DNA from 4 places in the Oceanobacillus sp. FSL K6-0127 genome. Region 2 is predicted to be linked to each of the others. Evidence: riboswitches for the same ligand, from Rfam matches in the RefSeq annotation. Region 2 holds a riboswitch; each other region holds the start of a gene.
The links. Region 2 has a riboswitch for S-adenosylmethionine ahead of MHH64_RS09220 (cyclase family protein). Riboswitches for the same ligand answer to the same signal wherever they lie in the genome.
Positions count from the first base shown of each region.

Region 1 (5,945 bases), 1.0 Mb from region 2:
ACTTTTAGAAATTTAATGGTGTTATGTTCTTAACTGTTGGACGCAATGTATTCCTGTTCTTCTGCAACTACCGCTCCCCGCTCATCTAACCTCACAAACCGAATTGCTGCTATAAAGTAACTCAATATAGCTACAAACATAAACAACCCAAACAATCCACTATTATACGCCTGTTCAAAGTATAAAATATTAACCAGTGTAAAAATTACTCCTCCAATTAATCCCAAGTAACCAAAGCGATCTGTTTTTCGCAATCTTAAACTCGTTCTTCTATTAGCCAACGTCACCAACGTAATTGTCAGGATATTAACCGAGCTTCCAATCCAAACCGGATGTATGTTTAGATAAAATTCCTGTGGATGCCAGCCGCCCAGGTAATACCATAACAGTCCACTAGTAAATCCAGTGAACAAGGAAGCAACTACAGCTCGCTTCGTTACCACCGGCCAGAATAATGCGGCTACTACCGGTGCAAACGTGGCACTATTTCGTATCGTCCAAGCAAATACATTCCACCATGCCGATTGCTCTGTTCGCAATAAGCCAAACGCAATCATCAGGCCGGTTAAAAGCAGCAGCGAGATTTTCGTATATTTAATAAGCTGGTCCCCTGTGGCATTTGGATTAATCGCACTTCCCACATCACGTCCGAGACTTGTGGCACCTGAGAACTGACAAGGTCCACCCCATCCGAGTGCACAACCCCATACACCAAGGAAAAACAAACCTACTAATGGGGCAGGCAAGACTTCCATCAAGTACTGGGGAATCGCGATAAGTCCAGTGGATGCATTCGGCACAACGGTGGCAGCTGATATTCCGAAGATAACGCCACCGACTATGAATGGAATCGCCATGAATCCAGCCATGACAAGTCCTTTTTGACCCTCTTCTGGCGAGCGGGAGGATAATGCCATTTGGAAAGCAGCCTGAGCCAGAATGACGTTAACGAGGAACGTCCCAAACCAGACGACAATTACTTGCAGTCCGACACTTCCAAAGTTAAACATTTCTGGACGCTCCATGTTCAATGCAGCTAAACCTGATATTCCGGGATTGATGAAAAAGGCAACAACTCCAATTACGATCATTAATCCGAATGCAAACATATTCATCGTTTGTGTGAAGGCAATGGACCACATGCCACCAGCTTGTAAATAGATAAAAAGTAAAATAGCAGTAAACGCAACGGATAAACTCAATGAAATACCTGTAAACACATGAAATGCAGAAGCAAATGCGATTGCCGTGGCAACGGACCACATGGGAAAGGCAAATGCAGTAATTGCTCCTGATAAGCCTTTTGCCGTTCTACCATACGTATCTCCTATCAAACCAGAAACCGTTACAAGCATCTTTTTCCGGAAAGAACGGATAATCAACAAAGCAATAATAAATATTTGAACCATTTCCGCCACCCCATACCAGATTGCGGAGATACCGGTTAAATAAGATAACTCCAAAATAGAGATAAATGTGGATCCCGAGAATAATCCAGTTATACAAAACGCAACAATCCATTTATTGAAATTCCGATTTCCAACAAAATAACTATCTTTCTTTGTCACACGTCTTTTGGCAATTTGCCCTGCCGATATGAGCGCAAATGTATATCCTAATGCCAGTATAATTGTCCATACACCATATTCTGTCACAACTAGTCACTCCCTTAATATTTACATCACCTTATTCCAAACAAATATTCAATTACAAAGACAAAGCAAAAACCCCCTTCCATAAGAAGAGGGTAGATAAATTCAGGGCACCTCTTCTTATCTTTCAGACCAGTGTCTGATGGAATTGGCACAGTACTCAATAAATTGAGCCCGCTGCCGAGGTATCAAAGGGCCATATCCCTCCACCTCTCTTGATAAGAAGTTCAATATTCAATTGTATTAAAATTACACCTTCACGATGAAAAAGTCAATGTTATTTTAAAATTCAATTTATCTGTCAATCAATCGTTACATCACGCAAAAATGGGAAACTACTTGGATACTGATAAAATCCACTCACTTCATCCCTTAAACCAGCTAGCAATACAGAATGGTAAAGTGGAACGATTGGAGCTTCATCTACAATTATTTGTTGTGCTTCACTATATAGTTGCAGTCTTTCTTCTTCCGCTCCCTCTTGTCTTGCCTCCTCCAGCAACTCATCTACCTCATCATTCGCATAAAAAGACCTGTTTCCTGGATTTCCGGCATTTGCTGAATGAAACATCGGGTACAGTCCGTAATCCGCATCCAATGTTACAGTCCCCCAGCTTCCGATAAACATATCAACACCGCCATTACCAGTCACTTCTAAATAAGTTCCTACTTCGGTCATCTCAATGTCAATAGTGATACCAATTTCTTTTAGTTCTGCTTGGATAACCTGCGCGATATCCGATGTATTTGTATCGTAGGCCATGATTGTCGCATTGAAACCATCCTCATAGCCCGCTTCCTTTAATAGTTCCTTTGCTTCCTCAATGTTATAATCGATAGGCTCTACATCCTCATCATACCCAAACACGGTAGGCGCGAGCGGTCCTTTTGCTGGTAAAGCCACACCATTTAGTACCCCTTCGATAATTTCTTCTTTATTAATTGCTTTTGCAATCGCCTGTCTTACCCTAGGATCTGTAAATGGTTCTTTTTCTACATTGAAGCCAAGATAAGACATACTTGCGCTATCCGATTGTTTAACGTGTGTACCTTCATTCGTATCCACTTCGTCAATATTGCTTGTATTTACTGGATAAATGATATCCGAATCACCCGTTTGCAGCTCTGCAATTCGTGTTAAATCCTCTGGGACAAATTTAAAGGTTACCGAATTTACACCGGCCTTATCTCCCCAATAGTCTTCATTTTTTACAACTTTTATTTGTTCTCCACTTGTTCGGTCATCATATTTGAAATATCCTGTACCGATTGGGTTCTCATTAACTGTTGCAAACGGTTCTCCACCATTAGCTATTGCTTCATTATCCTTTTCAATCGCCTCAAGACTGATCATATGCCCGCCCGGATGTGCCAAATGAGATGGCAATGCTGAAAAAGGATATTTTGTATGAATCTGTACCGTATATTCGTCTACTACTTCCACGGAATCAATCATATCGAATAAAAAGGCTAGCGGTGAGCCCATATCAGGATCAAGAACGCGATCCAGGTTCGCTTTTACTACTTCCGCGTTAAATGCACTGTCATCATGGAACGTAACATCTTCTCTAAGCTTTGCTTCCCAGACAGTATCTTCAATTTGTTCAAGGCTCTCAGCTAAAGCTGGTTGAATCTCCAAATCTGTGTTTTGTTCAACCAACGTATCATAGATGGCATTCATCACATATAAGGAGTTACCATCATTTGCAGCGTGCGGATCCAGCGATACTGGCTCTGCAGCTAATCCAACTGTCAGATCCTTTTGTTCCTCTGCATTCTCTGATTCATCTGCTCCGTCACCAGCACATGCAGAAATAACCAATAAACCAGCTATAAGTAAAATAAATAATAATGCTTTTTTCAATTTAACCACACTCCACGTGTTGATATTTTTACTACTTTTAATTTCTATGATTGTTTACTCTCCATTATCCTCAATCAATTATGTATCTATTATGATCTGTTCAGTTATTTTAAGAACAGTTTATATCCCCCTCCTAGCAACGTCTATCTCTCAATTCAATTATTCAATAATACCGATGAATTTACTTTGAATTGAATATATAATAGCATTCAATGTTTTTAATTACAAACTAATTAACTATGAGAATAGCTCTTTTTCCTTACAATGAGATTCTAAACATCATAACATCACATATTCTGATATTTATTAGCAAATATATTAGTTTTACATTATAATTCTTAATATTTATGATGGATAATAGAAATCAAAGCAAGTATACGTTCCAATTAATAGAAAGCGCTATCAAAATTTGTTTGTTAGGGAAATACTTATCTAAAAAAGGAGTGGGATTAATGGGCAGTGAAAATGTTGTGAATACAAAAAGAAAGAATAATAATTTTAATCAAGAGATTTACGGAATAAAACTTCCAATATATCTTTTACTATTAGTACCTGCAATAGTAGGATTATACCTTGATGTCGTTCCTTCTAGTTTAATTACTGGTTTTATGATTACGATGGGCTTAGGTGGTTTGTTCATGTGGATGGGGGATTCCATTCCAAAATTCTCTGATTTTGGAGGAGGTACTATACTTTGCATCTTCCTACCCTCTCTACTAATTTATATCGGAATTTTGCCTGAAGTAACTGCTGAATTAGCTGCTGATTTCTATAGTGGTTTTGGATTCTCTAACCTAATTGTTGCAGGATTAATTGTCGGAAGTATATTAGGAATAAAAAAGGAAGTTCTTATTAATGTAGCTTTAAAAATGTTAATTCCTTTATTAACGACGATATTACTGGCAGCATTAGCGGGTGGTTTGCTAGGGCAACTATTTGGTATAGGATTTAAACAAACGATTCTTATGATAGTGGCACCGATTATGGCAAGCGGAATAACTACAGGGGCCATTCCGCTTTCGGAGATTTATGCTGATAATATGGGAGGTTTGCCAGTAGATTATTTCGATATTCTTGCACCTGCAGTAATCGTTTCTAATATTATTTGTATACTATTAGCGTCTGTACTTAACTTTTTAGGGAAGAAAAATAAAAACATGTTTGTAAAAGGATTCTCAGGAGAAGGGAATCCTCTTAGAAAAAAAGATGCAGGATTTAAAACTACAAAAGATACAAGTATGCTAGAATCACTTCGCAATATCGGAATAGGTATGATGGTAGCTGGCGGATTATATATGGCAGGAATGTTGCTAAGTGAACTTGTCCCCGCACTACATACTTTTGTATGGATCATAATTTTAACTGCAATATTAAAGGTTTGGAATATTTTCCCTGAATATATCACCGTTTGTGCAGAGGTATGGTTTAATTTTATAAGTAAGCTTTGGATCCCAGCTATATTAGTAGCTATAAGTGCAAGCTTAATTGATATTGACCGTATCCTACAAATCATTACAGATCCATCACACATCTTCTTAATTGTTACTATTGTAGTGATTATTTCAATTATCGCCGGATTGGCTGGATGGCTAATTGGTTTTCATTTCATTGAGTCTTCCATCATCTCTGGACTTTCGTTAGCTGATATGGGAGGTTCAGGAGATGTTGCTGTTCTAAAAGCAAGTGATCGAATGCAATTGTATCCCTTCTTACAGGTAACTACACGTATTGGTGGAGTATTAACAATTTTAGTTATGAGTTTTCTATCCGCCACGTAATAATATGTTAGATTTATATTTAATATAGAAGCGAAATCCCTAGAGTGTTGAGCAAGTAACATTCTAGGGGTTTTATTTGTGAATACATTATATAAAAAATAAAGACGTTGTCATGACATAGAGATACATTTTTTCAATTGATTATCAAAAAACTCAATAGCAGAACTCTTAGACAAGCTTGGATTTTTATGAGTAAGCCTGTAACAGGTGTACTTTGGTGGCGGATCAGTAAAATACTGAATCGAAAACCCTCTGCTTTTATTTGCCTTTTTCGCAATCCATTCAGGAACGATTGCCCAGTAAGTTGGGTTTTGTAAAAAATCGAATAATAAGTGGATATCGTCTAGTTTTATTTTTTGAACACTTAACGGATCCCACCAAAACTCATGCCATATTTTGTATTCTTCTCCCCAAGGCATAAATAGTTCATATAAAGGATCTAACGCTAAAGGATCTACTTTTGAATCGCTAACATTGCCACTGCGTAATACGACTAAATCAGATTCATAACATTTCTCTACGTTTACGTTTGAATGACTCCTTTGAATTAGCGTAAAACCTATATCAAGTGTCTTATTATCAATTCCGGAATAAATTTCATTTGAATGTAGTGTATGACTATGTAGTAGCACAGACGATGATGTTTTGTTA
Region 1 is NZ_CP150287.1:773,970-779,914, reverse strand. It holds gene MHH64_RS03790 (sodium:solute symporter family protein) at 30-1,655, opposite strand; SAM riboswitch class I at 1,770-1,877, opposite strand; gene MHH64_RS03785 (glutathione ABC transporter substrate-binding protein) at 1,954-3,516, opposite strand; gene MHH64_RS03780 (2-hydroxycarboxylate transporter family protein) at 3,969-5,294, shown strand; gene MHH64_RS03775 (LysR family transcriptional regulator) at 5,405-5,945, opposite strand, start outside.
Region 1: it holds a riboswitch for S-adenosylmethionine, as region 2 does, so the genes downstream of both, MHH64_RS03790 (sodium:solute symporter family protein) here and MHH64_RS09220 (cyclase family protein) in region 2, are expected to answer to the same signal.

Region 2 (5,945 bases):
TTTGAATGGCGCTTTTACTAGCGTTTGTGTCATGATCTATTCCTTCTTTCTTTTATTTTAATAGTAGGTAGGAAAATTATCCCCAAATCTCTTTTGAAATGTCTACGATAAATTTCAGTTTATTCCATTGTTCTTCCTCTGTTAGCTTGTTACCATGATGGGTTGACGCGAATCCACACTGCGGACTTAAAGCTATTTGCTCCAACGGTACATAGTTAGCAGCTTCCTGAATGCGTGCTTTCAATGCCTCTTTATCTTCAAGCTCACCAAATTTAGATGTTACAGCGCCAATGACTACTTGTGCACCGCCCTCTGGGATATACTTCAAGGGCTCAAAGGTTCCAGAACGGTCATCATCATATTCTAAGAAAAAGCCATCTACTTTTTCTTTTGCGAATAATGTTGGTGCAATTTTTGCGTAGCTTCCTTCAAACGCCCAGGTAGATTGATAGTTTCCGCGACATAGATGTGTTGTTACAACTAAATCCTCTGGTTTATCTTCTAGCACTCCATTAGCAACACGAAGCGCTAAATCGATTAAATATTCTCTTGTTAATTTACTATCATTAAATGGAATCGTATCAGAGCTCAATCCTGCAATATAGACATCATCTAATTGCAGGTAACGACAGCCAGCATCGTAAAATGCTTTTATCGCATCACGGTAAGCGACGATAATATCATGTGCATATTCCTCAATGTCTGGATAGACATCTGCATTCCGAATCCCAGCATTGAATAACTGATTTGGACTTGGAATCGTTTGTTTTGCGACAGCCCTGTCACCAACAATTTCTTTAAACTCAATAAAATCTTTGATGAATGGATGGTCTGGGTTAAATGCTATTTTTCCAACATTGCGCACGTCGTATTTTTCCGTTTCCACGTCCACAAATTTAAATCCATGATCTGGTACATAGCCTTCAATACCAATAAAATGCTCTAAGAAATCTGTATGCCAAAATCTTCTGCGAAACTCCCCATCGGTTACAGCCTGAAGGCCAACTTCAATTTGTTTATCAACCACTCGCTTAATTTCCTCTGTCTCAATCGTACGAAGCTCACTTGCCGGAATAGCTCCTTCTTTAAAATCCTTTCTCGCTTTATGAACCCTTTCCGGTCGTAATAAACTTCCTACGTGATCTGCTTTAAATGGTGCTTTAATTAATGTTTTCGTCATGAAAATCCCTCCATATTTTTATTAAGGTAATATTGCAAAAGATCTTACTGGGAATCCAGTTGCTTTTTCTGGTTTGGCAACGATATTAAAGATATAAGCACCTTTTGTTGGTACTTTATCTAAATTGGTTAGAAGCTCGATTTGGTATGTATCTTGCTCCAGCACATAATACTCGCCAATGAGTGAGCCATTCTTTCGGACATCGATGGAGGAATCTGTATCAAATGTTTCATGACCGACAGCATTTACGTTTCTTTCTTCAAATAAAAATCGCAATGCGTCAATTCCCCATCCAGGCAAGTGACTATTACCAGCTTCGTCCTTATTTTCAAAAGCAGTTTTATCTGGCCAACGTTTACTCCAGTCGGTTCGTAACGCTACAAATGTACTTGCTTCAATCTCACCATTTATTGCTTCAAATGCTAGAATATCTTCTTTCGATAAGGTGAAGTCATTATTTTCTAAAGCTTCCTTTGACTTATCGATCACCACAAGCGGTAAAACAAGTTCCTTTAATTCAAGCTCTTCAAGATAACGTTGATCCTGTACAAAATGAATTGGTGCATCAATGTGTGTGCCGTATTGTCCAGGAAAGGTAAATCGTTGTGCGAAAAAGCCATCATCATGTGTGAAAAGTGTTTTGAATTCGGCATCGTCAAATGCTGCGAAATGTGGTGAGTTTGGCCCGAATGCGTGCGTGAGGTCTACCCAATTTTTCTTTTTCAGTAACGCAATTGCCTGTTGTAATTCTGTTCCTGCTTGAACCGTTGCCATTTAATCCCCTCCAGTAGTTTTTTAAAACTTCTTTAAAGAAAAGAAAAAACCTCTTCTTAAAAATAAGAAGAGGTTAGGCACCGTATCGTCTAATATCTCTTCTTATCTTCAAGCAATCATTGCTTCTGGAATTGGCACAGTACTTAAAAAGTCTGTTGCCGAGGTATCATAGGGCCAGTCCCTCCACCTCTCTGGATAAGAAAGTTTTTTGTATGAAATTAATAATTAGAATACTCCATACGATTCTGAATGTCAACCATTAAAATTAAGAATATTACATGTAGCGTGAAAAAAATTGCAAAAGTTAGAGATTCTTGCAATCTAACTGATCAACGCTAAAATTAATAGTATAGAAGGAGCTTTGTACAATGGGGATGATATTTTGTTAGTTAATGTAAGTGAGGGTATAGAAAAGCTAGTCGTTCGTTTTCCAGGAGGAATGCAAGAGGTAAATAGCTATCTTGTCAAAGGAGAGAATGGCTATACCGTTATTGATACAGGGATTTATTCAGAGGAAGCAATTGCGACTTGGGAAGCGCTATTTGATACTGGTGTTGAAGTGAAAAAGGTTGTTTTAACACATACACATCAGGACCATATTGGTCTAGCGAGATGGTTTCAGGAGAAAAAGGGAGTTCCCGTTTACACATCGAAACTCGGGTATAAGGAAATGCTGAAACATCGTGATAAGAAGAGAATTAAAGAAAATCTTGCTGATTTGCTTCATATGCATGGTGGGCCGAATTTGCCTGGCAGAATAGGTAATGATTCCTTTATCTATGAATTTGAACCAGATGGATTCTTTGATGAAACTGATACCATCCTGTTAGGGAATCAGTGTTTTGAGGTTGTTTGGACACCGGGTCATGCTCCGGATCACTATTGCTTTTATCAAAAAGACAGGAAGCTAATGCTAATTGGCGACCATATTTTAAATAAGATTTCTCCTGTAATCGGTTTGTGGACAGGGGAGGAATTCAATCCATTAAACGATTATTTTGCATCCGTTGAGCGGATGCAGCATTATCCGACAGCATTAGCCTTACCAGGGCATGGTGAGAATATCCATCGCTTGAGTGAACGTGTACAAACATTGATTCAAGGACATGAGCGTCGGTTAAATGAGGTTGAAAGCATTGTGAAAGCAGAGACTTTGACAGCAGCCGAAGTGTGTGAAAAAATTTATGGCAGCCTAAAATTTAGTCACTTTGTTAGCCCATTTATGGCGACTTTAACAAGACTAATATACTTAGAGTCTATGGATAAGATACACCGATTTTATGATAATGAGAAAGTTTATTTTCAGCATTAACCAGTCGTAATATTTGAGTGTACGAAATCACTGGTATGTAGAAGAGAGAAAAAGAATAAGGAGGGCGGAAAGTGAATCGTGTTAACAATCCGATACTAAAACAAAATGAAACTGTCGTGCATCGAAACTCAGATCGTTTTTTGACGGCGTTCAATCGAATCGAAAAGGGCTTAAAAGCTTTGCTTATTAAGAAAGAAATGGGGTTTTCAAGAGCTGTTAAAGTCCTGGGTAAATCAAATGCGTTGATAAAACAGTTTCAAGATGACCTGCTTGAATTTGCTGAGTTACGAAATGCTATTGTACATAACAAGACGGATCTCATGTATACTATTGCAGAGCCACATGATTCCGTTGTAGAACGGATAGAAGCAATTGAAATTGAACTTTTAAAGCCTAGAAAAGTAGACCCGCTTTTTATTCGTAAGGTCGTATGCTTTCAAGAAACCGAGCCATTATCGAATGTACTAGAAGTCGTTAATAAGCAAGGGATTACGAAGTTTCCAGTATACAGTGGTAATGTGTTTCAGGGGTTAATTACGCATAAAGGAATTACAAAATGGTTTTCGAAAGGTATCGAAAATCGATTAACCTCTCTATTAGATGCAAGATTAGTAGAGGTCTTGGAATGTGAAAAAAGGGATAACTTTAGATTCATATCAAAGGAGACATCTGTATATGAAGCAAAGGAAATTTTTAAGGAGCAAATTGGAAAAGGCAATCGATTGGAAGCATTATTGATTACAAAGGAAGGAAGCTCCAGTGGAGGACTAGTTGGGATTGTTACCAATTGGGATATTATGGAGATTTGAGTATGCAATACGAAAGGGGACAGCTATGGAGTTTGTAGCAATAGACTTTGAAACTGCTAATGAAAAACGTTTTAGTCCTTGTGCGGTTGGTTTAGTAGTAGCCAATGAGCATGGCATAATAGATGAATTCTACAGCCTTATCAATCCATTAATGGAATTTAAATCATTCAATACGTATATTCATGGGATTACTGAGCATGATGTTGCTGATGCTCCTACATTTGCAGAGGTTTGGCCGACATTGCGGAATTACTTAAACGACCACCTAACAATCGCACATAATGCAAGCTTTGATATGAGTGTGATTCGCAATACACTTGATTATTACAAGCTCTCATATCCTGACATGGACTACCTTTGTACCGTAAATATCGCTAAAAAGCTTTGGCCGGAATTGGAGAACCATAAATTAAACACACTTGCGAACTATCATAACCTTCAGTTTGAACATCACCACGCACTAGAAGACGCTAGAGTCGCTGCGCAAGTGATGATTCAAGCATTACGGGATACCAAAACAAACTCTCTTGACCGTTTTTTAGAAAAGTGCAGCATGACAAATGGAAAAATTTATGACCGTGGCTATTATCCGCCAAAAATGAAACGTGTAAAAGGAAGTACAAGACTATATTTAAAGTAAATTAAAAATGCTAGAATATCTGCAATGATTGTTCTAGCATTTTTTTATGCTTACGAATAAATATACTTGAATGAGTACTGCAACTTGCTATCTTTAATTAACTGAATTAAAATAATAGATAGAATATTCAACAGGCTTGCCATCATGATACCATTGAGGGAGTGGTAGGATGAATACCAATACAAATGTACAAACTGATTTGGATAAATTGCTGCAAAGAGCAAGAAGAAACACATTAGGAGATTTATTAGCTCGTACGAGAGAAAGAACCCCGACTAAATTTGCATTCGCTTATCAAAACAAACGGTTAACCTATGAAGAGCTTGATAACATTGTTAATCAGACAGCACATGCATTTTTAGCAGATGGCATGAAAAAGGGAGATATGATTACGGTCATGTCTAAAAACAGCCTTGATTTTGTTGTAGTAAATTATGCGCTTGCACGAATTGGAGCGGTTATGATTCCAATCAACTATATGCTTAATCGAGAAGATGTGCAGTATATTGTAGAGCATGCTGATGTTAATGGTTTTATTGCTTCAGAGGAATACGCAGGCTTACTCGATCACTCTGTTGGCAAACAGAATATTAAATACCGTTATCTGATGGATATAACCCTTCCTTATAATGATGAAAATAAAGGATGGAAGCCATTATCCCAAGCACAAGAAGGGATGTCCACTCAATTAATGGATGCAGATATTCTTGATGATGATCTCGTGCAAGTTTTATATACAAGTGGAACGGAATCAAGGCCTAAAGGAGTCATGCTTACACATAAAAGCCTTATTAGTGAATACCTCAGCAGTATTGTAGATGGTAAAATGGGGACGGAAGATATCGCAATCCATGCATTGCCGTTATATCATAGTGCACAACTGCATGTTTTTTTGGGGCCGAGCGTTTACCTAGGATCTAGTGGGATTATTCTAGGATCAGCAAGCCCGGAATTAATTTTAAGGACAATTGAGGAAGAAAAAGCAACACAGCTATTTTGTCCCCCAACTGTATGGATTGGATTATTACGCCATCCAGATTTTGATAAGCGTGATTTAAGCTCCCTTGAAAAGTGCTATTACGGTGCAGCCATAATGCCAATGGAAATTTTAAAGGAGCTCTCGGTACGTTTACCAAGCGCAAAGTTTTGGAACTTTTATGGTCAGACAGAAGTTGCGCCCCTTGCCACCGCACTTCAACCAGAAGATCAGTTACGGAAGTTGGGTTCAGC
Region 2 is NZ_CP150287.1:1,818,798-1,824,742, forward strand. It holds gene MHH64_RS09210 (5-methyltetrahydropteroyltriglutamate--homocysteine S-methyltransferase) at 1-33, opposite strand, end outside; gene MHH64_RS09215 (5-methyltetrahydropteroyltriglutamate--homocysteine S-methyltransferase) at 77-1,180, opposite strand; gene MHH64_RS09220 (cyclase family protein) at 1,202-1,954, opposite strand; SAM riboswitch class I at 2,054-2,156, opposite strand; gene MHH64_RS09225 (MBL fold metallo-hydrolase) at 2,337-3,266, shown strand; gene MHH64_RS09230 (CBS domain-containing protein) at 3,338-4,075, shown strand; gene MHH64_RS09235 (3'-5' exonuclease) at 4,101-4,715, shown strand; gene MHH64_RS09240 (acyl-CoA synthetase) at 4,885-5,945, shown strand, end outside.

Region 3 (5,945 bases), 1.8 Mb from region 2:
ATGTACTGGTTCCTATGACGATTACGGAAAATGAAATTCCAGAAGATGCAAAGACAGTAGCTTATAATTTACTAGATTATATTGGTATTGTAAAAAGTAAAGCAGATCGTTTCGTTAATAAGCTTTCTGGGGGGGAGCAGCAACGTGTGGCTATTGCCCGAGCTCTCGCGACCAATGTGGAATTAATTCTTGCTGATGAGCCTACAGGAAACCTTGATGAAGAGATGGAACAGGAAATTATTGATATTTTTAAAAAATTGGCACATGAACACGGGAAATGTGTCATTGTGGTAACGCACTCCAATGAAATTGCTTTACAGTCTGATCAGGCTTTCCATTTGAGGAAGGGTGCACTGTCTTCCTATGAGTGATTTTTTATCAAAGTTTAATAAAGACAAGTATGATGATCTGGTAAATGAAAAAGAAGACAAAGAAATAAAAGATAAGAAAGAAGAGAAAAGTGTTAAGCAGGAAAAAATAGAAACGCAGCGGAAGCAGGAAGAACAAGCTTCTGCTGCGGAAAGTGAAGAAACAGTACCTGAGCGTGATACCCCGCTTAAGTCAGAGTCTAATTCTTCCAGAAGCAGTCGCCGTCAAGACGCAGAAGAAGAAGTAGAAATTGATCAGGATTATCGAAAGAAAAAAAGACGTCGGATGTGGCTGATTATTTCTGGAACTGTCTTAGCTTGTGTTTTGATATTCTTCATTTACTATATGCTTGTTCATGTGAAAGTTGAAAATTTTGTGGACAAGCCTGTTTCAGAAGCACGTTCTTGGGCAAGTGAAAATGATGTAGAGGTTGAATTAGCGCAGGAATATAGTATGGAGTATGATGCAAACCAGATTATTTCGCAAAGTGTATCTCCTGGAGAAAAGATTAGAAAAGGAAAAACGCTTCAATTAACTAGCAGCTTAGGAGCTGACCCAGAAGAGGTTATTCCGCTTGTTGATTTTTCGGAGATGACACATGAGGAAGCGCAAACCTGGATTGATGAAAATAAAGCAGAAAATTTGCAGATGGTCACAGAATATAGCGATGATATCGAAGAAGGTGGCTTTATTCAGTTTTCCATCAGGGATAGCAACATTGATGAATCAGAATACAAGCGTAAAGATAGTGCTGCTGTCTATTATTCAAAAGGAAAAGAAGTTTTCGAGAAGAATATCAACATACCTGATTTTGCTGGGGTAGCCAAAGAAGAAGTAGAAAAATGGGCAGAAACCAATGAAATTGAAATGACATATGAAGAATCGGATTCCGACACGATTGAAGCCGGGAATATTATTAGTCAGAGTGAAGCACCAGATGAAAAAATTGCTAAAAGGGATAAAATGAAAGTTGTTGTCTCATTGGGAGAAGCTACTGAAGTTCCGAACTTTGGGGAGCTGACTCCAGAAGAAGCTGTGGCAAATTATCCTGATCTACTCGTGACAGTAAAACATAAATTTAGCACAGATGTTTCATACGGAACACTTATTTCACAGTCCGTTGAGGCAGGAACAAAGCTGACAGATAAAGATAATAAGAATATTACCGTTACTTATTCAGAAGGAAGTCCTTATTTACGTGATTTTCGAGGTCAGTTAGAAGGCGATCTGCCAAGATTGTTTTATGAAGAATATCACTCGAAAGGTGCCGATATTAACTATATTGTGAAATATGTTGATTCCCCTGAAGTGAAAGGTACCGTCGTGGACATGGGTGTATTTAATGAATTTGTTCGGATGACTTATACGGTTGAAATCCGTATAAGCAATAATGCTTCGGCAGCACCGAATCCGTCCGATTACTTTGAGGATGCACCGGAAGATTATGTAGTCGGTGGCGGACCGGAACAATCTGTGGAAAGTGATGAGAGCGATGAGGTTTATGAGAAATAAAAGCAATATTATTTTAGACTGAGAAGCCTTTAAAGTTATAATGGGAGTACTATCATTTATAGGGATAGTGCTCCTGTTTTTAATTTCCATACAAGAGAATTGAATCTAAATGTATATTTTCATAAAAAACGGCAGAAATTATTTAATGACTTTAAATTAGTGGGTGAATTGATGAAAAAATTGATTTTTGCAGTGGTTCTTCTCCAAGTAATTGTCCTAGCAGTGTCATATAATACAGTGAATGCAGAAGTAATAGAGCATGAGAGTAATGATAAGGAATCATCACATCATAATTGGGTAGAATATAGTACGGATACAACTGTATTGGAAGTAGGTTCTCATGAGGGTTCGTATATGAAAAACCTCCTTAGATATTCATATGTATGTGATATTTCTCATAAAATAAAAACAGTTGTTTATTACTGTGATGAACATGATCATACGAAATCTGAAACATTTTTGGAAGAAGTAATACATAGTGAGGAGCACAGACATTGAATGGTAAACTCACCAGTAAAAAAGCATGCCTATAATGAAATGGCATGCTTTCCTTTTTAGTTATTACTACTTTACAAGCAAGTGTTTTTTCCTTCCAGGATGCGTGTCAAGGAGCTTATCGCCTTTTCCAAATAAGTTATCTCTTAAAGTACTTCCTTCATATTCGGTTTGAACAAGTCCTCTTTCTTGTAAAACAGGTATAACGAGCTCAACGAAATCTTTAAAAGACCCTGGAGTAATGGCATATGCGATGTTAAATCCGTCTATACCAGCTTCGTTGACCCATCGCTCCATCTCATCTGCAATCTGTTCGGGAGCGCCAATTGCCGTTGCTCCCATTCCACCAATACCAATTGTTTGGATAACATCCTCTACTGTTGATGGTCGATCAGGATGGATTTTTGTGAAATTTTCAAGTGCGGACCGAATCGAATCATTTTCGATATAACTGATTTCTTGATCCTTTGCGTACTGGGATAAATCGACTCCAGTCCACCCACCGAATAGTGCTAGTGCACCTTCTGCACTTATATATTGTTGATAGTCTTTATATTTTTCTTTAGCCTCTGCTTCTGTTTTGCCAACAATCGGTACAAACATCATAAGAATTTTTATTTCTTCTTTGGATCTTCCTGCCCGTTCGATATCTTCTTGCAGTTTATCCACGGTTGCTTTTGCTGTTGCAATCGTTGGTGCGCCAATGAAAACAAGCTCCGCATTATTAGCAGCAAAAGCACGCCCCTTTTTGGATGCGCCCGCCTGATAAAGAACAGGGGTCCGTTGGGGAGAAGGCTCACATAGATGAGCACCAGGGACCCGGTAATATTTTCCTTGATGGTTAATATCATGAACTTTACTTGGATCTGTAAAAACGCGATTTTCTTTGTCAAGCTTTACCGCATCATCTTCCCAGCTTTCTTCCCAAAGCTTATAGCAAACTTCCAAATATTCCTCCGCAATATTATAGCGTTCATCATGATTAATCTGATCTTCTAATCCCATATTAACAGCTGCGCTTTTTAAATAAGAGGTAACGATGTTCCAGCCAATACGTCCATTTGTTAAATGATCTAACGTACTGATTTTACGAGCAAATGTGTATGGATGCTCATGTGTCACAGAAGCAGTAATTCCAAAACCCAGATGCTTTGTCACTGCTGCCATGTATGGAACAATTAGAAATGGATCATTAACTGGTGATTGCACACCATTTCTTACTGCTGCATCACGGGATTCACCATATACATCATAGGTCCCTAATACATCTGCAATAAAGACTGCATCGAATCTTCCATTTTCTAATGTTTTTGCAAGCTCAGTCCAATAGGCACTATCTTTGTATCGATGCGACTGATCATCTGGATGTGTCCATAGTCCAGGTGATTGATGTCCCGGAGTATTCATATCGAAAGCATTTAAAAAAATACGCTTTTTTGTCATATTATTTCTCCCTTTTTATTATTGAATAGCATCTTTAGTACGTAACAACTTCTCTAGCAACTGGATTATTTATAAGCTGAACAAAGTAAAAGAGTTGTTTTTTTGTTCGTTGTAAAATATCTTCATCAATAATTGGAAGGGGATTTTGCTTATCAATCTGTCTATCCAATAGGTAAAGACCTTTTAAATTATGTGCTTTTAATGTAGCAAGAACTGGCTTTAACGTATATTCGACAGCAAGTAAATGGGAGGGACTTCCACCTGTCATAAGCGGTAGTACTGGCTTATGTTTCAAAATATCCTGTGGCAATATATCAATCAAAGCTTTTAGCACACCGGAATATGCTCCTTTATATACTGGTGATCCGACGATTAGTCCTTTGGCATGTTGGATTTTGACTGCAATTTCTTTAACAGCAGTACTATTGAAATTTCCTTGAAATAAATCTTCATATGGTACATCTTTTACAGAAATATGCGTTACTGAGAATTGCTCACCTTCTAATAAAGTACCTAAATATTTAAGCACCTGCTCAGATCTTGAAAACTCAGAAGGACTTCCGGATAGAATTACAATCTCGCTCATGTAAACATTCTCCTTTAGCTTTTTATTTGTACTCTACGAAACACTGGTTAATATTAGACTTTTGAGAAACTGCACTAATCTGTAATGATGGATTGGTACGTATACTCGCTACGGAAACACACTACGCTTTATTCGGGTGACCCGTGAACCTTTTTGAACTGTCGTTTTTGAAGTCTCACTATGGCTCCGTCCCCCGGCAGAAGTCACTGTTTGTTTCCACCGCTAGTGCTAGATCATTGTGTATATTTAGCGGAATTGCTCATACCAAAGCAGTTAGTTCACAGTTTAAATTTAGTTGACAGGTACTAAATATTTAATACGAGTAAAAAACCCCCTTTTCTTCTAAAAAGAGAAAAGAGGGTACACTACATCATTTATCAGCTCTTATCTCTCAAGAAAAAATCTTGCTGGAAGTAGCACCTTTCTAAAATAATTAGTGGTTGCTGAAGCGTCATAGGGCCAGTTCCCTCAGCTTCTCTTGATAAGAATTTTCAATTGTTGGATATATTCTAATATATCAAATCATATAAGTCAACTAAGAATTATAAGAATTAATTGATTGACATTTCTTAAGTTTTATATTATTATTCAACCAACAACTTCATTATTTGATTTATCTTATCACGAGAGGTGGAGGGACATGGCCCAAAGAATCCTCGGCAACAGGTTCATTTAAGAATACTGTGCTAATTCCATCAAGCAGACTGCTTGGAAGATAAGAAGAGCATACATACATAATATGTAAAACCTCTATTCTTATCCTAGAATAGAGGTTTTTTGTTGAACAGAAGTTAGGAGGAGATGGAACAATGAAATATGGGTTTTGGTTACCGATTTTTGGTGGATGGCTAAGGAATGTAGAGGATGAAAATATGCCACCAACATTTGATTACGCAAAGAAAGTCATTCAACACGCTGAAACGTGGGGTTATGATACAACGTTAATAGCTGAATTATATTTGAATGATATTAAAGGGATTGAAGCCGATTCTATTGAAGCATGGACAACTGCCGCAGCACTGGCAGCTGTTACCGAGAAAATGGAAATTATGACCGCTGTCCGACCGGTATTCCATAACCCGGCGGTAACTGCTAAAATGGCCGCAAATATTGACCAAATTAGCAATGGTCGATTCACTTTAAATGTTGTCTCTGGTTGGTGGGAGGAAGAGGCCAAACAGTATGGTGGAGAATTTACAGAGCATAATGATCGCTATGATCGTACAAGTGAATTTTTAGAAGTTTTAAAAGGATTATGGACGGAAGAGACATTTTCTTATGATGGAAAGTTTTATAACATTAAAAATACAAATTTATCACCAAAGCCAGTTCAACGGCCAAATCCAATTTTATATGCTGGTGGTGAGAGTGAAAAAGGAAAGCAAGTTATTACAGCTTATTGTGACGCATATGTGATGCATGGCGGAACGGTGGAAGAAGTTAGGAATAAAATTGAAGATATGAAGAGACGTAGAAAGAAGGCTGAAAAAGAAGCATTGCAATCATTTAGTATGGCTGCCTATGTTATTTGCAGAGATAC
Region 3 is NZ_CP150287.1:3,634,177-3,640,121, reverse strand. It holds gene MHH64_RS17955 (ABC transporter ATP-binding protein) at 1-371, shown strand, start outside; gene MHH64_RS17950 (Stk1 family PASTA domain-containing Ser/Thr kinase) at 364-1,881, shown strand; gene MHH64_RS17945 (hypothetical protein) at 2,053-2,379, shown strand; gene MHH64_RS17940 (LLM class flavin-dependent oxidoreductase) at 2,446-3,819, opposite strand; gene ssuE (NADPH-dependent FMN reductase) at 3,854-4,405, opposite strand; SAM riboswitch class I at 4,787-4,893, opposite strand; SAM riboswitch class I at 5,021-5,127, shown strand; gene MHH64_RS17930 (LLM class flavin-dependent oxidoreductase) at 5,215-5,945, shown strand, end outside.
Region 3: it holds a riboswitch for S-adenosylmethionine, as region 2 does, so the genes downstream of both, ssuE (NADPH-dependent FMN reductase) here and MHH64_RS09220 (cyclase family protein) in region 2, are expected to answer to the same signal.

Region 4 (5,945 bases), 820 kb from region 2:
CTCTATCAAAGATCCCAGGGCAATTTGTTATTTAAAGAAAAGGTTAATCTTTTCCAAAGTACCATTTCCAAAGAGAAAAACCAACAATAGCATATATAGCAATTAGACCATATAGCCAAACTGTTAACATTTCATTAACAAACAATCGCTTCTCCCCCATTCTCTAATCCATTCACTTTGCTTCTTGTATACTTTCATATTCTTGGTCGGGTTCCTTAAAGATTTTTGACAAAATCAATATGACTGCGATTCCAATAAATGTTGCTACTGCACCGGCAGACATTGTACTGGGGATGATCCCGCCAAAATATAAGATAAGATATGATAATAATCCAATAAACATCGATCCTTCTGCTGCGCGTGGAGATACTTTCCTTTTAGCATAAACAGCATACAAGATTGGACCGAGGGTCCCCGCTGCTACACCTGAAATCCCAATCCACATGACGTCCCCCATATACCTTGGTGGGTTAAGCACAAGCAGAAATGCTGCTAATCCGACTAGTGGAACACTCCATCTGCTAATGAGAAGAGCGATTTGTTGCGCCTTTTCTTCACTCACATTTACATATCCGCGTTTCACTAGAAATTTAAGAAAAATATCATTAGCAAATACGGTTGAAATCGATACAAATAACCCATCAGTCGTTGACATAGCTGCAGCAAGTATAACTACACCAAATATCGCAACAAAAATTGCTGGGAATGCCCATGCGATATACTCCATAAGGGCTAAGTCAGTTGTTTCTGTTCCACTACCAATAGCTACTCTGCTATACAATCCACCAAACAGTACTAACACACATAGGGAAGCTGTTATAACATAAACTAAAATCATTTTTCCTAAATCACTTTCTCTTTTCAAACCCAATACCTTATTAAATAAATGGGGTGCCGAGGCAAAAGCCCACTGGATTGTTATGGCACCTATTACCGGTCCGATTGAATAAAAATGTAGTGATTCCGGATTAAAAACCTTAACAAGGTTACCATCCTGCGCAGCTAAATTATCAACAATACCTGCAAAAGTTGCAGTGACTCCCCCATCCCAAAATATAACAATCCCTGAAATAAATACTGCTAATCCAGCAATAGCCATCATAATTACCTGTACAGCATCTGTATAGATATCCGCAAGTGCGCCACCTGCAAACACATATAACACCACAATAGCCGTAATAAGAATCAAACCTGTTGAATAATTCATACCAAGCAGATACTCAAATATCCTTGCACCAGCTACAAATTGCGCAGCTATGTAAAAAATATTAAAAAGTAAAATTAACCCTGTTCCCACTCGCAAAATATCACTATTATAAAAATCGCCAAGCCAGTCTGGTAATGATAGTGATTTTTGTTTGGTATTCAACTTTCTTACCTTTTTTGCAACCATTAGCATTCCTATTGGGCCGCCACCTATCATTGCTAAGAAAAGCCATAAGTTAGATAGACCCCAGTCATAAGACCATCCTGGATATCCTAGAAAGGTTGCAGCGCTCAAATAGGTTGCAGCAAAAGATAGGCCTAAGATGACTGGTCCTAACGTTGTTCCTCCAGTTGCAAAATCACGGACATTTTTCGTTTTTCTGGCGCCAATATAACCAAGAAAAAGCATAACCACAAGAAAGAGTGAAAAACCTATCCATGTATATAATGTGGTAGCTTGCATGCACTGACCCCTTTCTCTGAATTATCAGCTAATTAATCGTAGTAAAAACACTATGTGCTTGGTTTTTGAATGTAAGTATAAGAATTTAAAAATACCATCACACCTTATACATGTAATTTCAATTTTCTTGCCGGATGATTGTTGGGCAAATATGGACTTTTGGTTTCAAAAAGATTTTCTCTTAATGTATTACCTTCGTAATCTGTTCTATATATTCCTCGCCTTTGTAATTCAGGTACAACATGGTCAACAAATTCCCGAAAAGTTTCTAATGAATACGATTGTGCAATATTAAAACCATCTACGTTAGCCTCAACAGCCCATTTCTGTAATTTATTTGCTATTTGTTCTGGTGTGCCAATAAATTTTGCCGTGCCATTGCCTAGACCATGATTTTGAAGTGCCTCACGAAGTGTCCACCTTTTTTGGGGATCCTTTGTATACATGTCTAAATTCCCCTGTACTGCTTCTGTTTCCATATCATCTAAATACTGATCCGGATTATATTTAGATAGATCGATACCTGTATGCCCAGAAAGCAATGCAGCTGTCCCCTCATAACTAACAAGGCTTTTTAATTTCTCGTATTTAGCAAATGCTTCTTCCTCTGTAGAACCAATAATGGGAAGAACCATTGGAAAAATACGAATATCCGTTGCATTTCTTCCCTGCTCTACTGCACGTTTTCGAATATCTGCAGCGTAATTTTTCATTGCTTCCAGTGAATGTCCCTTTGTGAAAACTGCTTCAGCGTGTTTGGCTGCAAAATCTCTTCCTCTCGAAGAAGCACCAGCTTGAAAAAGTACTGGAGTCCGTTGTGGTGATGACTCCGTCAAATGTGGACCAGGTACATGATAAAATTCACCTGTGTGATCGATCGTATGTACTTTTTTAGGATCTGCAAAGGTATCCGTCTCCTTGTCATAAACAACCGCTTCGTCTTCCCAGCTGTGTTCCCATAACTTGTAAACGACTTCAAGAAATTCATCAGCACGGTCATAGCGTAAATTTTTAGGCAATCTACCTGACAGGCCCAGATTAATTGCCTCACTCTCTAAATACGATGTGACTACATTCCAAGCAATTCTTCCTTCGGTCAAATGGTCCAGTGTTGAAAGCTGGCGTGCAAGTGCGTATGGCTGGGCATAGGTTGCTGAAATCGTTGGAGCGAATCCGATGTGCTTTGTGACCGCTGCCATAGCTGCAATTGGCATTAATGGATCATGTGCCGGCAATTGCACAGCATGCTTAATTGCAGCATCATGATTACTACCATAAACAGAATACGTGCCTAGCACATCGGCAATAAATACGGCATCAAATTTTCCTCGCTCTAACACTTGCGCTGTTTCTGTCCAATAATGAATTCGATTATGAAAAGCCCCCTTATCTTTTTCATGTTTCCATAACCCCATGGAATGAGGCGATGGTGAATTTTGTACAAAGCCGTTCAGATGAATTTGTTTTTCCAACTGGAACACTCCTCCTATAAATTTGCTTAGATATGGCTTTACTGCTCGCACGATTATCAGAAACAATACTACTCGTCAAAAGCGTTTAAGGCATTTACACTATGTGCGATTGCCGATCCAGCTTTCAGTGCTACAGCAACAAAAATTGCTTCAGAAATCTCTGCTAAGTTTGCTCCTGTATTTTTTGCATTTTTCGTATGCAAATTAATACAATACGCACAACCTGTTGTATGTGCACAAGCAACTGCAATTAACTCTTTTTCTTTTTCACTTAAGTTTTCTGCTTTTATGGAATGGTGATCAAAATTTAAAAATGCCTTAAAGGTTTCATCGTTCAACTTAGAAAATTCCTTTATTCGGTTGAAATACGATGCTTTATACAATTCCTCGTCACTATTTCCATCGTAAGCATTTAGTGCATTTACTCCATGTGCCGCAGCTGATCCCGCCTTTAATGCTGTTGCAACGAAAATCGCCTCTGCCACCTCTTCCTTACTTGCTTTCTGCTTTTTGACATTTTTCACATGTAAATCAATACAATACGGACATCCAGTAATGTGTGCCACAGCAACTGCAATTAATTCCTTTAACTTTACGGATAATTCCCCTTCAGCCAATGCTCGATTATTAAAAGCAAAAAATGACTCGAACGCATCTGGTGCATATTTCTTTAGTTCCTGAAGCCTTCCAAAATAATCCTTTCTGTACAAGCTATCTGTTTTTGTTACACCCATTTTCTTCGCTCCCTTTTCAAATTTACCTATTCATCGCAATATAATCTTTCCCATGATATTACTTGGTTTTTAATCAAATGAAAAAACCTCTTCTGATGAGGAAGAGGTTCTAAATCACTCATCTCATCTTTCAAGCATTTGCTTGCTGGAATTAGCACCTTGTTACATCATTGTAACGGTTGCCGCAGGATCGTAGGACCAGTTCCTCCCCTGACTCTTGATAAGAAAAATCATATTCAATTAATAGGAATTGTTCACATCATACACCTGGTAACGAATCATGTCAACTCTGTTTTTTGAATTTAATACAAAAGTTAGATATTTAGCGTAAGATGACGTTCATTTGACCTATATGAAACTATTTATTGTAACGTGCTCATTCCAAAGTTATATCGTCAAAATCTATTGCTTTGCTAGCTCCTGTGCTACTCCAATAATCCAATCCTCTTGACCACCTACTGCACCCATTTATTGGATGCGATGAACGTTTTTTTAATCTTATCGCTAGTATGTAATATAGGTACGAGTTACAAACCAACCTTTATCTTTTCACAAAGTATTTGATGAATAAGTCCGTTATCAAATCAACTAAAACCTTAAAAAGCCTGTTTCCATAACAAATTTTCGTGGACAGACACGAATCCTCTCTTTAAGTCATAAAGATGTTATATAGGCAAAAGCCCAATCTTGAAGCAGACTGTTCACTTAGGAGGTGATTGCGTTTGTCCGGGATTTTATCTGTGCTTGCTCTTCTAATTAAGGAAGCCCTCTTTTTTGTTTCTTATGTAAAAAACCATGCATTCCCGCAACCATTACCCTCTGATGAAGAAGCGAAATACATCGAGGAAATGCAAAATGGAAGTGAAACAGCCAGAAACAAACTTATTGAACATAATTTAAGACTTGTTGCTCACATTGTAAAAAAGTTTGAGAATACTGGTGAGGATATGGAGGATTTAATTTCAATTGGAACCATTGGTCTTATAAAAGGGGTCGAAAGCTTCTCAACAGATAAGGGAACAAAATTGGCAACATATGCTGCTCGTTGTATTGAAAACGAAATATTGATGCACCTTCGCGCATTAAAAAAAGTGAAAAAAGACGTTTCCTTGCACGATCCAATTGGTCAAGACAAAGAAGGCAATGAAATCAGTCTAATTGATATTCTTGAGGCAGAGAATGATAATGTAATTGAATACATCCAATTGAATATGGAGATCGCCAAAATGCAAAAGTATTTTTCTGTTCTCGATAAACGAGAGCGAGAGGTAATTGTTTATCGCTATGGATTAAATGACTATAACGAAATGACACAGCGAGAAATCGCGAAAAAGCTAAACATATCACGAAGCTATGTCTCACGAATTGAAAAAAGAGCGCTCATGAAAGTGTTTCATGAGTACTATCGAAAAGAGCGCAATAATTAATTTGGAAGGCTTCCAAATGATAAAAAAGCCCAGAAACATGAATTTATCATTGTCTCTGGGCTTTTGCTTTTTATTTAATTCTCGTTTATAAACTCTTAACTACAGCGATAATGAGCTGGGCTGCATTTTTAGCCGCTGTTTCAAGAAATTGATCAAACGAGATGGACGATTTTTTTCCGGCAATATCAGATAATGCACGAATAATAACAAATGGCTTGTTATACTGATGGCAAACCTGTGCAACAGCTGCTGCTTCCATCTCTGAAGCAAGCATCGTCGGAAATTTTTCATGAACAAATGCAACACGCTCGGCATCTTCCATAAACGAATCACCAGTTGCAATAATTCCCTGTTCACAATTTATATCCATATTTTTTACTGCAGCTACTGCTTTTTCAACTAACGTTTTATCTGCCTTGTACATTGGAGGTAGTCCAGGCACCTGTCCATAGCTATAATTAAAGGCAGTTACATCAACATCATGATGGACAACCTCAGTAGAAATGACGATATCTCCCACTTCCAGATTGCTAGCAAAACCGCCAGCAGATCCTGTATTAATAACATGTGTTGGTGCAAAACGTTCATGCATGATGGTAGTAGCCATTGCCGCATTCACTTTCCCAATCCCTGATTTTAACAG
Region 4 is NZ_CP150287.1:2,639,533-2,645,477, reverse strand. It holds gene MHH64_RS13045 (sodium:pantothenate symporter) at 173-1,669, opposite strand; gene MHH64_RS13040 (LLM class flavin-dependent oxidoreductase) at 1,774-3,141, opposite strand; gene MHH64_RS13035 (carboxymuconolactone decarboxylase family protein) at 3,210-3,875, opposite strand; SAM riboswitch class I at 3,996-4,102, opposite strand; gene sigK (RNA polymerase sporulation sigma factor SigK) at 4,598-5,302, shown strand; gene mtnN (5'-methylthioadenosine/S-adenosylhomocysteine nucleosidase) at 5,388-5,945, opposite strand, start outside.
Region 4: it holds a riboswitch for S-adenosylmethionine, as region 2 does, so the genes downstream of both, MHH64_RS13035 (carboxymuconolactone decarboxylase family protein) here and MHH64_RS09220 (cyclase family protein) in region 2, are expected to answer to the same signal.